Regions from separate parts of the Kitasatospora sp. NPDC015120 genome, predicted to be linked through region 2. Evidence: predicted binding sites of a transcription regulator. Region 2 holds the regulator's gene; the other holds the start of a gene.
The links. The regulator HspR, encoded in region 2, represses chaperone genes until heat shock. The targets are predictions, from matches to a motif close to TTGAGNNNNNNNNNCTCAA.
Positions count from the first base shown of each region.

Region 1: lon (endopeptidase La) is a predicted target of HspR. The motif match lies at 5,653-5,671, and genes of this name have one in related genera.

Region 1 covers NZ_JBIBVJ010000009.1:99,566-106,525, reverse strand. The annotation lists gene ACF1AK_RS21800 (MarR family winged helix-turn-helix transcriptional regulator) at 1-135, opposite strand, end outside; gene ACF1AK_RS21795 (ABC transporter permease) at 248-1,339, shown strand; gene ACF1AK_RS21790 (ROK family protein) at 1,349-2,569, opposite strand; gene ACF1AK_RS21785 (GtrA family protein) at 2,562-3,140, opposite strand; gene lon (endopeptidase La) at 3,231-5,630, opposite strand; gene ACF1AK_RS21775 (rhomboid-like protein) at 5,768-6,556, opposite strand.
Region 2 covers NZ_JBIBVJ010000002.1:496,090-503,049, reverse strand. The annotation lists gene ACF1AK_RS07025 (LuxR C-terminal-related transcriptional regulator) at 642-1,673, shown strand; gene ACF1AK_RS07020 (LuxR family transcriptional regulator) at 1,663-2,580, shown strand; gene ACF1AK_RS07015 (hypothetical protein) at 2,588-3,214, opposite strand; gene ACF1AK_RS07010 (hypothetical protein) at 3,625-3,771, shown strand; gene ACF1AK_RS07005 (helix-turn-helix domain-containing protein) at 3,762-4,820, opposite strand; gene ACF1AK_RS07000 (heat shock protein transcriptional repressor HspR) at 5,026-5,538, opposite strand; gene dnaJ (molecular chaperone DnaJ) at 5,546-6,700, opposite strand; gene grpE (nucleotide exchange factor GrpE) at 6,859-6,960, opposite strand, start outside.

The sequences.
Region 1 (6,960 bases), on a different contig from region 2:
CGGGTGGACGCGCCGGGACAGCTCGGACATCCGGGCCCGGCCGCGCCGGAACAGCACCCCCACCTCGCGCTCGACCGCCAGCAGCGGGTCCTCGTCCGGCCGGTCCCCGGCGCGCTCCTCGTTCGGCGTACTCACCGCGCCAGTATCCCGCAGCACACCCGCGGCCCCCTCGGCGCGGGAGAAACCTCGGCGAAACTAGTTCATGCTATTAAGTACCCGGTTTCCCCCGATACGCAAGGAGATGTGCATGACCGCCCCAGGGCAGCAGGAACCAGGGCCCGTCGAGGCACCGCAGCGCACGGCCGGGCCGGCGCCCAGCAAGGGCTTCGTCGCCGAGCTGAAGGGCGCGGTCACCCCGCGCGCGGCGCTGCTGGTGATCGGCGTGCTGCTCCTCCAGCTGGGCTTCGTCACCTCCTACGTGGGCGCGCTGCACCAGCCGAAGCCGCACGAGCTGTCGATCGCGGTGGTCGCCCCGCCGCAGATCGCCCCGCAGCTGGTCCAGGGCCTGGAATCGGTCCCGGACAACGCCGTGAGGGCCTCCACCGCGCCCGACGCCGAGAGCGCCACCCAGCAGCTCAAGGACCAGAAGATCTACGCCGCGCTGGTGGTCGACCCGGCCTCCACCGAGGACGTGCTGATGGTCGCCAACGCCCGCGGACCGTCCGCCGCCCGGGCCGCCGAGACCATCGTCACCGGCCTGGAGAAGAGCCAGGGCCGCACGGTCGTGGTCCAGGACGTCGTGCCGCTCGCCAAGGGCGACGCCAACGGCCTGTCCTCCTTCTACCTGGTGATCGGCTGGTGTGTCGGCGGCTACCTGGTCGCCTCGATCCTGGGTGTCAGCGCCGGCGCCAAGCCGGCCAACGCCAACCGGGCGGTCATCCGCCTCGGCACCCTGGCGCTGTACTCGGTCGCGGCCGGCATCGGCGGCGCGATCATCGTGCAGACCGCCCTGGACGCGCTGCCCGGTTCGTTCTGGGCGCTGTCCGCCATCGGCGCGCTGGTGGTCTTCGCGGTCGGCGCGTTCACCATGGCGCTGCAGTGCCTGTTCGACATCATCGGCATCGGCATCGCGGTGCTGGTCTTCGTGGTGCTGGGCAACCCGAGTGCGGGCGGTGTCTTCCCGCCGCCGATGATGCCGGCCTTCTGGCGGGCGATCGGCGCCTGGTTCCCGAACGGCGCCGGCACCGACGCGACCCGCTCGATCGCCTACTTCGGCAGCACCAACCTGACCCAGCCGCTGCTGGTGCTGCTGGCCTGGGCGCTGGTCGGCATCGGCATCACCTTCGCCGCCGTCCTCGGCAGGCCCTCGCACCTGAGCCGCCAGCTGGTCAAGGACTGAGCACGGGTCCTACGGTCCCTCCAGCCGGCCCGGGTCGGCGAGCAGGGCCCGGACCACGCCGACCGCGGCCCCCAGCAGGGGGCCGCGGCGGCCCAGCCGGGAGACCGTCAGCCGCTCGGGCGACCAGGGGCGGACGGTCACCCGGGCGGCCAGCTCGGCCCGCATCGCGGGCAGCAGCCAGGGCGCCAGCTGGGCGTAGCCGCCGCCCAGCACCACCTCGGCCGGGTCCAGCAGGTTGACCGCCCCGGCCGCGGCGATGCCCAGCGCGGCACCGGCACCGGCGAGCGCCGTGCGCACCTCCTCGTCCGCGGCCCCGGCCCGCTCGGCCAGCAGCGCCACCCAGTCGCCCCGGATGCCCTCCAGGCCGGCCGCGCGCAGCACCGCCGACTCCCCCGCGTACTGCTCCAGGCAGCCGTGCGCCCCGCAGGCGCAGCGCGGCCCCTCCGGATGCACCGGGACGTGGCCCAGCTCCCCCGCGTAGCCGCGCGCGCCGCGCAGCAGCCGGCCGTCGACGACGATCGCCGAGCCGATCCCGGCCTCGGCGGAGACGTGCAGGAAGTGCTCCGGCCCGCCGCCCAGCCAGAGCTCGGCCAGCCCGCCGAGGTTGGCCTCGTTGTCGGCCCGCAGCGGGAGCTCGGCCAGTTCCCCGGCGTTGGCGGCTCGCAGCGCGAGCCGCAGCTCGGCGGCGGCCGCGACGTCCCGCCAGCCCAGGTTGGCCGCCCGCTGGAGCAGCGCGCCGTCGGCGCCGACCAGTCCGGGCACGGCCAGCGCCAGCCCGGCCGGGCGCAGTGCGGCGTCGGCGGCGGCCCGGCGGAGCAGTTCGGCGAGGTCGGCCATCACGGCGGCGGGCTGCCGGCCCCGGTTGCGGATCTCCTGGCGGCGCCAGGCGCGGACCTCGCCGCGCAGGTCGACCGCGCAGGCGCCCAGGTGCTCCACCCCGATCTCGGCGCCCAGGCCCGCCGGGCCGTCCCGGTTCAGCCCGAGCGCGGTGCCGGGCCGGCCGACCTTGCCGCTGGGGGCGGCCGGGCCCTCCTCGGCCACCAGTCCGGCCGCGATCAGCTCCTCGGCCAGCGAGGAGACGGCGGCCCTGGTCAGCCCGGTCTCGGCGGCCACCTCGGCGCGCGAGCGCGGGGTGCGGGTGATGACCCTCAGCACCAGGGCCAGATTGGCCCGGCGCATGCCCTGCTGGCTGGCCGGCCCGCCGCCCCGCAGGGCGTCCGGTTCACGCATCGCCCTCACCCGCTCCGGTCTCCGCCGGCGTCACGGGCGCGCCGAGGACGCCCCAGCCGTCGGGGCCCGCCGCGCCGGTGGTCCCGAGGGACTGCTCCACCCGGGTGAAGACCCAGCGCCGCATGGCCCAGAAGCGGAACAGCATCGCCGCGAAGGTGCCCAGCACCATTCCGCTCAGGAAGTCGGCGACTTCCTGGGTGACCGGGCCGACCCGCGGCTCGCGCAGCTCGAACAGGTAGCGCGAGACGATCAGCGGCAGCACGTTGACGGCGATGGCGAGGGCGCTCACCAGCAGGAACAGCAGCGGTTCGCGCCGCCGCCAGGAGGAGCGGAAGCTCCAGCGCCGGTTGAGCACGTAGGAGACGGCGGTGCCGGCCACCGTGGCCACGGTGAGCGCCACCACCGGCTTGTGCTCCAGCACGGTCAGCCGCAGCGCGTAGTTCATCAGCAGCGTCAGCGCGAAGCAGCCGCTGCCGACCAGCAGGAACTTCACCAGCTGCCGGTGCCGGACCAGGAGCGGTCGCACCCGCTCCGGCACCCGGGCCAGCACGCGCTGGGTCAAGGACGGCACTCTCGCAGTCTGGCACGCACCCCGCGGCCCGTCCCGTCCGGGCGGAGCGCCGGACGGGACGGGCCGCGGGGTGGCGCGGCGCGGCGGGCGTCAGGCCGCCGCCACCAGCACGCCGGCCGGCTCCAGGGCCAGCTCCAGCACCTCCCGGACGTCGGCGACCGGGTGGACGGTCAGCCGCTCCAGCACCTCCGCGGGCAGGTCGTCCAGGTCGGGCTCGTTGCGCTTGGGGATGATCACCGTGGTGATGCCGGCCCGGTCGGCGGCGAGCAGCTTCTGCTTCACCCCGCCGATCGGCAGCACCCGCCCGGTCAGCGACACCTCTCCGGTCATCGCCACGTCGGTGCGCACCTTGCGCCCGGAGAGCAGCGAGGCCAGCGCCGTGGTCATGGTGATGCCGGCGCTCGGCCCGTCCTTGGGGATGGCCCCGGCCGGGATGTGCAGATGCACGCCGCGGTCGCGCAGCGAGGTGACCGGCAGCTCCAGTTCGGCGCCGCGCGAGCGCAGGTAGGACAACGCGATGTGCGCGGACTCCTTCATGACGTCGCCCAGCTGGCCGGTCAGGGTCAGCCCGGTGCCGCCGGTCTCGGCGTCGGCGAGGGAGGCCTCGATGTAGAGGACGTCACCGCCGGCCCCGGTGACCGCCAGGCCGGTGGCCACGCCGGGCACCGCGGTCCGCCGCTCGGCGGGCTCCTGGGCCGCCTCCGGGACGTGGTGCGGCCGGCCGATCAGGGCCCGCAGGTCGTCGGCGCCGATCGCGGCGGGCAGCTCGCGCTCGCCCAGCTCGGTCTGCGCGGCGACCTTGCGCAGCACCCGGGAGACGGCCCGTTCGAGGTTGCGGACGCCGGCCTCGCGGGTGTACTCCCCGGCCAGCCGGCGCAGCGCCGACTCGTCGACCGTGACCTCGCCCTCCGCCAGCCCGGCCCTCTCCAGCTGGCGCGGGAGCAGGTGGTCCCGGGCGATGACGACCTTCTCGTCCTCGGTGTATCCGTCCAGCCGGACCAGCTCCATCCGGTCGAGCAGCGGCTCGGGGATGGCCTCCAGCACATTGGCGGTGGCGAGGAAGACCACGTCGGAGAGGTCCAGCTCGACCTCCAGGTAGTGGTCCCGGAAGGTGTGGTTCTGCGCCGGGTCGAGCACCTCCAGCAGGGCGGCCGCCGGGTCGCCCCGGTAGTCGGAGCCGACCTTGTCGATCTCGTCGAGCAGGACGACCGGGTTCATCGAGCCGGCCTCCTTGATCGCCCGGACCAGCCGGCCGGGCAGCGCGCCGACGTAGGTGCGCCGGTGGCCGCGGATCTCCGCCTCGTCCCGGACGCCGCCGAGCGCGACCCGGACGAAGCTGCGGCCCATGGCGCGGGCCACCGACTCGCCGAGCGAGGTCTTGCCGACGCCGGGCGGGCCGACCAGCGCCAGCACGGCGCCTCCCCGGCGGCCGCCGACCAGCCCGAGCCCCTGGTCGGCCCGGCGCTTGCGGACGGCCAGGTACTCGACGATGCGCTCCTTCACGTCGGCCAGCCCGGCGTGGTCGGCGTCCAGCACCGCGCGGGCGCCGGCGATGTCGTAGGAGTCCTCGGTGCGCTCGTTCCAGGGCAGCTCCAGGACGGTGTCCAGCCAGGTGCGGATCCACGAGCCCTCGGGCGACTGGTCGCTGGAGCGCTCCAGCTTGTCGACCTCCTTGAGCGCGGCCTCGCGGACCTTCTCGGGCAGGTCGGCGGCCTCGACCCGGGCGCGGTAGTCGCCCTCCTCGTCGGCCGGGTCGCCGTTCAGCTCGGCCAGTTCCTTGCGCACGGCCTCCAGCTGGCGGCGGAGCAGGAACTCCTTCTGCTGCTTGGCGACGCCCTCCTCGACGTCCTTGCGGATGGTGTCGTTGACCTCCTCCTCGGCGAGGTGGTCGCGGAGCAGGCCGAGCGCGTACTCCAGTCGCGCGACCTGGTCGGCCTCCAGCAGCACCTTCAGCTTCTGCTCGGCGGTGACGAAGGACGCGTAGCCGATGTTGTCGGCGAGCTCGCCGACGCCCTCGATGGCGGCCACCCGGTCGACGATCTGCCAGGCGCCGCGCTTGCGCAGCCACTGGGTGGACAGGCTCTTGTACTCCCGGACCAGCTCGGCGGCGCGCCCGGCCACCGGGGTGCCGACCGAGGACTCGCGGAACGGCGTGGTCTCCACCCAGAGGGCGGCGCCGGGGCCGGTGGTGCCGACGCCGATCCGCACCCGGCGCACCGCGCGGACCAGCGCGGCCGGGTCGCCGTCGGCCAGCCGGCCGACCTGCTCGACGGTGGCGAGGGTGCCGGCCGCCGCGTAGGAACCGTCCACCCGCGGGACCAGCAGGACCTGGGGCTTTCCGGTGGTGCCGGTGGCGGCGGCGCGCGCGGCCTCGACCGCGGCGCGGACCTCGGTGTCCTTCAGGTCCAGCGGAACGACCATGCCCGGCAGGACGACCTCGTCGTCGAGCGGCAGCACGGGCAGGGTGAGCGGAGTGGACGTCGATGCCATGATCTCTCCCCAGTCAGCGAACTTGAGTCGACCTGACTAAGGCTTCGCGGGCTCCGGATGTTCCCCAGCTTCCGTTCGCCGTGAGCGAACGGTGGAGGACCTCGGGCCGTCCCGTCAAAAACCGCGCCGGAACCGGGTCAGAAACGGTCCAGGACCGCGGGCCGGCCCGGCGCGGACGCGGGCGCGGAGGCGGACCGGGGGCGCACGGGCGGCGCCCCGAGCCGGCTGCGGCACGACCGGCGCCCGTCCCAGCGGCGCAGCCACCGCCACAGCGCCACCCCGGTCAGCAGCGCCGCCGGATGGCCCACCCCGGTCACGAGGTCCCGGTCGCCGGCGATCTGCTCGGCGATCAGCCCCGCGGCCAGGGCCAGCACGGCCACCCGCCCGGCCGGCCGCAGCAGCCCGGCCAGCGCGCCGAGGCTGGCCAGCACGCCGTAGCTGACACCGATGTCCAGGTAGTCCATCGCGGCCGGCTCCAGCCGCCCGCTCTCCACCCCGACGATCACCACGCCCTGGGAGAGCAGGGTGGCGCCGGCGTGCCCGGCGGCGAAGACGGCGGCCGCCCGGACCGGGCCGACCCGGCGCTCCAGCGGCGCGACGGTGAGGGCGAAGGCCCACAGGTAGGGCACCCAGTCCGGGCCGGCCACCCAGAAGCCGCTGAGCAGCAGCGCCCGCAGCGGGTGCTGCAGCAGGTTGTGCCCGTCGGAGCTGGACGCCTCCTGGAGCCGGCGCACGAGGTCGGGATCGGCCAGCTGGGCGAAGGTGGTGGTGGCGCCGACCACGGCGAGGTAGCCGAGCGCGAAGGGGGTGCTCCGGGGGGTCGGCACCCGGGCCAGCGCCCATGCGACCACCCCGCCCCGCAGCCCGCGCCGGAGCATCCCGTACGGCGGCCCGCCGCGCCCGGCGCACACCTGCCGCTCCGTCATGCCGCCTCCGCTCCACCACCCGCAGCCGTCACCCCGCGCGTGTCCAACGTACCGGCGCCCACCGGAAATCCCGCCCCCGCGATTTGTCGTGCCCACGGTACGGCCGGCCGCTGGGAGCCGGCTGGGAGAACGCTGGACGCGGCGGGTCCGCGAGGCCGGCCAGATTGGTCCAGACCTTCTCCCCTTATACCCACGCCCGTCCCCGCTGACCGGCGGCTTGGCGCCGACCGATGTGCATACGTACCGTTACGGAGTGAAAAAACGCCGGGTAAGGTATCGGCCCGTGCCCACTTCCGAGTGGGCCCGACGGCCGGCCCGGCAAGCCGGCCCTCGGGCCGGAAATGTCCGGTCCACCTGCCGGGAATCACCCGCTGTCCGTACGCTGCGAGGTGCGCGGGAGAAGT
Region 2 (6,960 bases):
CCGAGGCCGGCATCATCGACGGCAGCCTGCGCGGGCCGGAGTTCGGATCCGGCCGGCCGAGGCGCTGCGGCGCCGAGCCGCCGCTGCGGGACCGCCACCCGGTTTCCGGAACACGCAACTCCGCCGCCGACCGGACGGACGGTCGGACAATCCTCCCCCGTACCCCTCTGACCTGGGGTTTCACAGCAACCGGCAACGTACTGCGGAAGCGTGCGGCGAACCGCCGGTGCAGGTTCCTGCAATTGCGAGAACATGCAGCAGGGTGGTACTTGTTCACCGGCCGTCACGCTGTGAGGGTGGAGTCACGCCAGGTCGTCCGGGCAACCGCAGCCCGAAGCAGGCGACTTGCTCTTCATACTGGATGCGACCGGTACGTCCGCACGTACCTGCATATCGGGGGGGAGAGCGCCGGCCGGGACGCCATGTGTGGTGATGGCCCCCGTGACCGGAGCCGTCGAGGCGTTGCTGCTCCGCCTCGACGGAAGCGCTGGGACCGGCGTACACCGGCGGCCCCTGGACCCGGGTGCGACGGCACCCGGGGTCCGGGGGACCGTCGGGCGCCAGTACCTTGATCATCGCCCGCCACCGCGCGCGGCACGCTGAGCACCGACACCCAGAGCATCCGGCAGGGAGCGTTCGACGTGACGTTCGAGGCGACGGCGGACCCGAGCACCACCCGGGGCACCGCCGCCGGCGACGGGAGCGCGACCGCCGCCGGGGCGGCCAGCGAGCCCGACGAGGCCGCGCGCCGCGTCTACCTCGCGATCCTCGCCGACGGCGGCCGGGTCAGGTTCGCCGACGTCCCCGAGTCCGACCGCGAGCCCGTCCGCCAGCTGGTCTCCATCGGCCTGCTGATGACCAATCCGATGGACGCCTGCTACACCGCCGTCAGCCCCCGCTCGGTCAGCGACCGCCTCGGCGCGGAGCTGCGCAGCGAGGCCACCCGCCTGCTGGTGCGCGCCGAGAACCTGCCCGGCGCCCTGGACTCCCTCACCCGCGCCTACGACGCGATGCCCCGCCCGCCCGAGCGCTCCGGCGGCGCCGTCTACGTCGAGGGCCACATCCACATCCGGCACCGGATCTCCCAGCTGGTCTCCGACTGCCGCACCGAGGTCCTCACCGCCCAGCCCGGCCACCGCCCGCCCGACGCGCTCAAGATCGCCATCCAGCAGGACGTCAAGCTCCTCCAGCGCGGCTGCTCGCTGCGCACCCTCTACCAGCCCGTCGCGATCTCCGAACCGGCCGCCCTCGCCTACGCCGAGGAGGTCACCCGGCGCGGCTCGCTGATCCGGATCCTGGACGAGCCCTTCCAGCGGCTGATGATCTTCGACCGCTCGGTCGCGGTGATCTCCGCCAGCGACGACCACAGCACCGCCGCCTTCATCAGCGACCCGGCCGCGATCGCCTTCATCGTCAACGCCTTCGAGCGCGACTGGTCCCGGGCCGACGCCACCGACTGGTCCGCCGTGCTCAGCCAGGGGCCCGCCCACAACGCGCCCGACCGGGTCGGCCGGCTGCTCGCCCGCGGCCTGACCCAGCGCGCCGTCGCCACCCGCCTCGGCCTGAGCGAGCGCACCGTGGCCGCCCACATCTCCCGGCTGCGCGACCGCTACGGCGCCCAGACCCTCTTCCAGCTCGGCTGGCTGATGCGCGGCGGCCGTGATGACGGATGAGCCCACCGCCGCGGAGCACGGCCTCTACCTGACCGCGCTGGCCAACGGCGGCCGGCTCACCGCGTCGTGCGCCGCCGATCCGGCGGCGCTGGCGGGTCTGGTCACCCGCGGTCTGCTCGAACGCACCGCGGGCGGGTACAGCGCCGTCAGCCCGCGCACGGCCGGGGACCGGCGGGCCGCCGCGCTGCGCACCGAGGCGACCCGGCTGCTGGTCCGCGCCGAGCAGTTGCCCGGTGCCCTCGCGCCGCTGAGCGCCGCCTTCGACGCCGCCCGGCAGCCGGCCCCGCTGTCGCCCTGCGTCGAGGGCCCGGAGGCCATCCGGCACCGGCTCGCCCTGTTGGTCGCGGAGTGCCGGGAGGAGCTGCTGACGGCCCAGCCGGGGACCCGCCGGCGGGCCACCCTGGAAATGTCGGTCACCCAGGACGTCCCGCTGCTGATGACCGGGCGGCGGATCCGGACCATCTACCAGCCCGTGGTGCGCCGTCAGCCCGAGGTGATCGGGTACGCGAACGCGGTCGTTCCGCACGGCTCGCAGATCCGCCTGCTGGACGAGCCCTTCGACCGGCTGATCATCGTCGACCGGACCACGGCGGTGGTCTCCGCGCGGGCCGACCACAGCGCCGCCGCGTTCATCACCGACCGGGCCACGGTGGACGCGCTGGTCGCCACCTTCGAGCGCGACTGGTGCCGTGCCACCGTCATCGACTGGTCGGCCGCCGCCGCGCACCCGGTGGCCGTCCGGATCGGCCGCCTCCTCTCGCGCGGCTTCACCCAGCGGGCCATCGCCGCCCGGATCGGTCTGAGCGAACGCTCCGTGGCGGCCCACATCTCCCGCCTGCGCGAGCGCCACGGCGCCCGGACCCTGTTCCAGCTCGGATGGCGGATGCGGGGCTGCCGCGATGACTGAGCGGTGGTCAGCCGGTGGCCGCGCCGGTGGGCCAGTAGCCGGCCGGGCCGACGGCGGGGGGCTGCTGCCGGGGGACGGTGAACTGCTCGCCGGGGGCGGTCCAGAAGCCCTCACGCAGCGAGAGCGCCATGCCGGCCCAGTCGAGGGCGGTCTCCACGGTGTGGTGGAGGGCCTCCTGGGACCAGGTGTCGTCGAAGACCAGCGGCAGGACGGGGGCGACCTGCTCGATTGTGGCGATCAGCGGGTTGTGGGTGATGGCCTCGTCGACGAGCAGGACGATCGGCTTGCGCAGCGCCGAGGCCCAGCCCAGCTCCAGGCTGACGCCGGCGGACAGCGGCGCGCCGACGTAGGCGAAGACGAGGTCCGCGGACTGCAGCGCGCGGAAGTCCGACGGCACCCGGGGCTCGGGGGCGCGCCCGGCGACGGTCCAGGCGTCACTGTGGTGGGCGCTGTACACGGCGGCGCCGCTGCGGAGGAGGGTGGTGCGAAGCGTCGTCAGCCGCGTCCGGCTGGCGAGGGTCACCACACTGTCCGCGGGCCCGGTCAACCGCATCAGCGGCGCGGCCAGGAACACGCGTGCGCGCCGGCCCTCCTGGGCCTGTGCGGGGAGGTCGCGCAGATAGGGCTCGCTCATGACGACTCCGGGGAAGTGGTGGTCAGGCGAGCAGACATGGCACCGCTGCTCGGAGGTGCTGTTCCGTCCTGCCTGAACAATCAACGTGAGTTATTGCGACGGGCGGGTTGATCGTCCAATGAGACGGGTCTTGGCGTCCACAGCGTCGTGCTGGCATCTGACTGCCAGGCAGTCAGATGACACACCGCCGGGCCTGACCGGCGCGTACGTTGGTTGTGCTCACATCAGGAGAGCTTGTTCGGGGTGAGAGTAGACGTCGTCGACGTGCTCCTGCCAGCCCTCGCAACGCTCTGCGGGTGTCCTGGGGCGTGACACGTCGGCCCTTCATGGGTCATCATATGGTCGCATTAGTGCGACCGTCGCCCGATGAGTCGATGCTCGCAGTAAGTTGTCATGAAAGGAGTGATGTTGTGCTGAAGGCGCGCCGTATTGCTGTCTCTGCATTCCTCCTGGGCATCGCCATGCTCATTGGAGTGGGCTCGGCCACCGCTGATGACTCCCATTGGGGGGCCGACCGCCAGCAGGTTGCCATGCTCGACATGGACAGTCACTGGTAGGACTTTTGCCAGTCAAGGGGAAGGACCGATGCATCGGGCAGCATCGGTCCTTCTTGTTGCCGGGCGAGTTTCCAGCCCAGCTGGAAGAGCGTTTCGACCTCGTGCTCCTCGCGGAGTTCGGCGATGTGGCGGGCCAGTGTGCGCTCGCTCAGTCCGAGCCGGCGCGCGATCGTTCTGTGGCCGGCTCCCTGGAGCATCATCCGGATGATTTGCTGACGCATGCTCGAAACCACCTGGCGGGGGATCTCGTGCGAACCGGAGAAGGGAATGGCCCGCTCCCACTGGCTGCTGAACACGTGCACGATGTAGCTGATCACCGCCTCGTCCCGGATGAAGGCCGCGCGGTCGCGGTTCTCCTCGCCCCCGACGGTGACCACGGCCACCTTGCGGTCGAGCACGATGAGCTTGGCGAACGCCTCGTCGAGGGTCCTCACCTGGCAGCCTGCCTGGGTGATCTCCCGCACGTAGTCGACCGTCGGATTGGAATAGCGCGCACCCGGCTGGTAAATGGTCCGGATGGTGCCGCCGCGCTGCACGAATCTCATGTCCCGGTCGATGGCGATCCGCAATGCGTCGGCCGCCCGGCCGCCGCCGGGCTGCGCGGTCAGCATCTCGCGCGAGGCGTTCTCCAGCAGCGTTTCCAGGAGCTGGTTTATGGTGCCGCGGCCCTGGACGTACTCAATTGATCCGCCGGGTTCCGGTCCGGTGGTGTGCGCCTGGTATTCGAGGCTGAGTTCCTGCAGGGTCGCGTGCAGCGAAATCGACCGGCGGAGCAGATCGGCGGCCTCCATCTGGAGATTGTTCGAGGCCGATTCGGCGAGCTGCCGGGGGTCTTTCACCGCGAAGGTGCCCGGGGGGCCCACTTCCGGATTGAGGAGCCCGAGCCGCAGCAACTCCTGGAGCGGTTCGTGGTCGGATTCCGGCGACAGCGGACAGCCCTGGTCGTCCGTCAGGGGCCCGTCGTGCCGCAGGGCCTTCTGGTACAGGCTTCGGGCCTCGGGAGACAGCACCCCCTCGTGGCTGGCTCCAGACCTGTGTCCGGCACTCATCTGCGGCTCCTCGCCGTTGGCTGGACCGGGTGGACTGCGCGGACCTGGTCCGCCCTGGGCATCCTAGGCGCCGCGTGCCCCCGTGCCGACTGCTGCGTGGTGTTCGAGCCGGTTCCCCGCTTCCTGAACCTTCGCACTGGAACGATACTGCCGGTACCCGCTGTACGGCGGGTACCGGCGGTGGTGCGCGGGCGCGTGACGGTCGTCAGCGCTTGGGACGCCAGACGACGAGGGCGCTGGAGTGCGGGGTCGGGGGCTGGTAGGGGACGAGGTCGCGCCGGTAGGAGGCGTGGATGGTGGCCTCGCGCTGCTGGAGCGCGGTGGCCGCGCCCTCCAGGGAGTCGGCCAGTTCGGCGATCCGCGACTGCAGCGCGGCGACCTGGTTCTCCAGCTCGATGATCCGCTTGATGCCGGCCAGGTTGATGCCCTCGTCCTGGGAGAGCCGCTGGACCTCGCGCAGCTGCTGGATGTCGCGCGCGGAGTAGCGGCGGCCGCGTCCGGCGGTGCGGTCGGGGCTGACCAGGCCGAGCCGGTCGTACTGGCGGAGGGTCTGCGGGTGCAGGCCGGAGAGCTCGGCGGCCACCGAGATCACGTAGACCGGGGTCTCCTCGGTGAGCACGTACGGGGGCTGCGGGGCGGTCCGGCGGGTGGTGCGGCGGGCGCCGCCACCGGGAAGACCGTCGCCGAGGCCGGGGCCGATGGGTTCGTCGGGGGTCATCTGGTCGTCACGCTCCCTTCGCCGCTCGGAAGAGGGCGGCTCGCGGGTCGTCGGAGGCGGTCGCCTCGCGGTACTGCTCCAGAGCGGTCAGGGCGTCGCCGGTGACGGCCTGCGGCACCACGACCTCCACGGTGACCAGCAGGTCGCCGCGGGTGCCGTCCTTGCGGGTGGCGCCCTTGCCGCGGGCCCGCAGGGTCAGGCCGTTGGCGCTGCCCGGGGGCAGCTTGAGCTTCACCGAGGGGCCGTTCAGGGTCGGCACCTCGATGGTGCCGCCGAGGGCCGCCTCGGGGAAGGTCACCGGGACGGTCACCGTCAGGTTGTCGCCCTTGCGCCCGAACACCGCGTGCGGGTCGACGTGGACGGTGACGTACAGGTCGCCGGGCTGGCCGCCGCGCTCGCCCTGGGCGCCCTTGCCCTTGAGACGGATCCGCTGGGCGTCCTGGACGCCGGCCGGGATCCGGACCTGCATGGTGCGGGCGGAGCTGGCGCGGCCGCTGCCGTGGCAGTCGGGGCAGGGGTCGTCGACGATCATGCCGCGGCCCCGGCAGTCCCGGCAGGGCTCGGAGAGCGCGAAGGCGCCCTGGCCGCGGCTGACCGTGCCGGAGCCCACGCAGGTCGGACAGACCCGCGGGGTGGTGCCGGACTTGGCGCCGGTGCCGTTGCAGAGCCGGCAGGGGGCCTGGCTGGTCATCCGCAGCGGGACGGTGGCGCCGTCGACGGCCTCCTCGAAGGAGAGCGTCACCTCGGTCTCGACGTCGGCGCCCCGCCGCGGCTGGGCCTGCCGGGCGCCGCGGTTGAACAGGCCGCCGAAGACGTCGCCCAGCCCGCCGCCGGGGCCGCCGCCCTGGCTGCCGCTGAAGAGGTCGCCGAAGTCGAAGCTGTAGCTGCCGGTGCCGCCGGGGCCGCCCGGCCGGAAGCCGCCGTTGGCGAAGAGGCTGCGGGCCTCGTCGTACTCCTTGCGGCGCTTCTCGTCGGAGAGGACGTCGTACGCCTCGGAGATGTCCTTGAACCGCTCCTCGGCCTTGGTGTCGCCCTTGTTGGCGTCGGGGTGGAACTCGCGCGCCAGCTTGCGGTAGGTCTTCTTGATCTCCGTGGCGCTGGCGTCCTTGGGCACGCCGAGGACCTTGTAGTAGTCCTTCTCCACGTAGTCCTTGCCGCTCATGGCCGGCGCCACCTCCCGAGGTCCATCGTCACAGTGCTGTCAACGGGCCGGGCACGGTCCTCCGTGCCCGGGGACGCCGACAGCGCGCTGCGGAGCCGGCCGCCGTACTGGCCGGCGTACGACTCCGCAGCGCAAGGGTTGTCAACCGTCACCGGTGGTCAGCTGTCCGAGCCACCGTCGGCCTGGTCCTTCTTCTCCCCGCCCTTGGCGGTGTCGGCGTCCGGGCCGGACGTGGTCTGGGTGCCCGGCTGGGGCTCCGC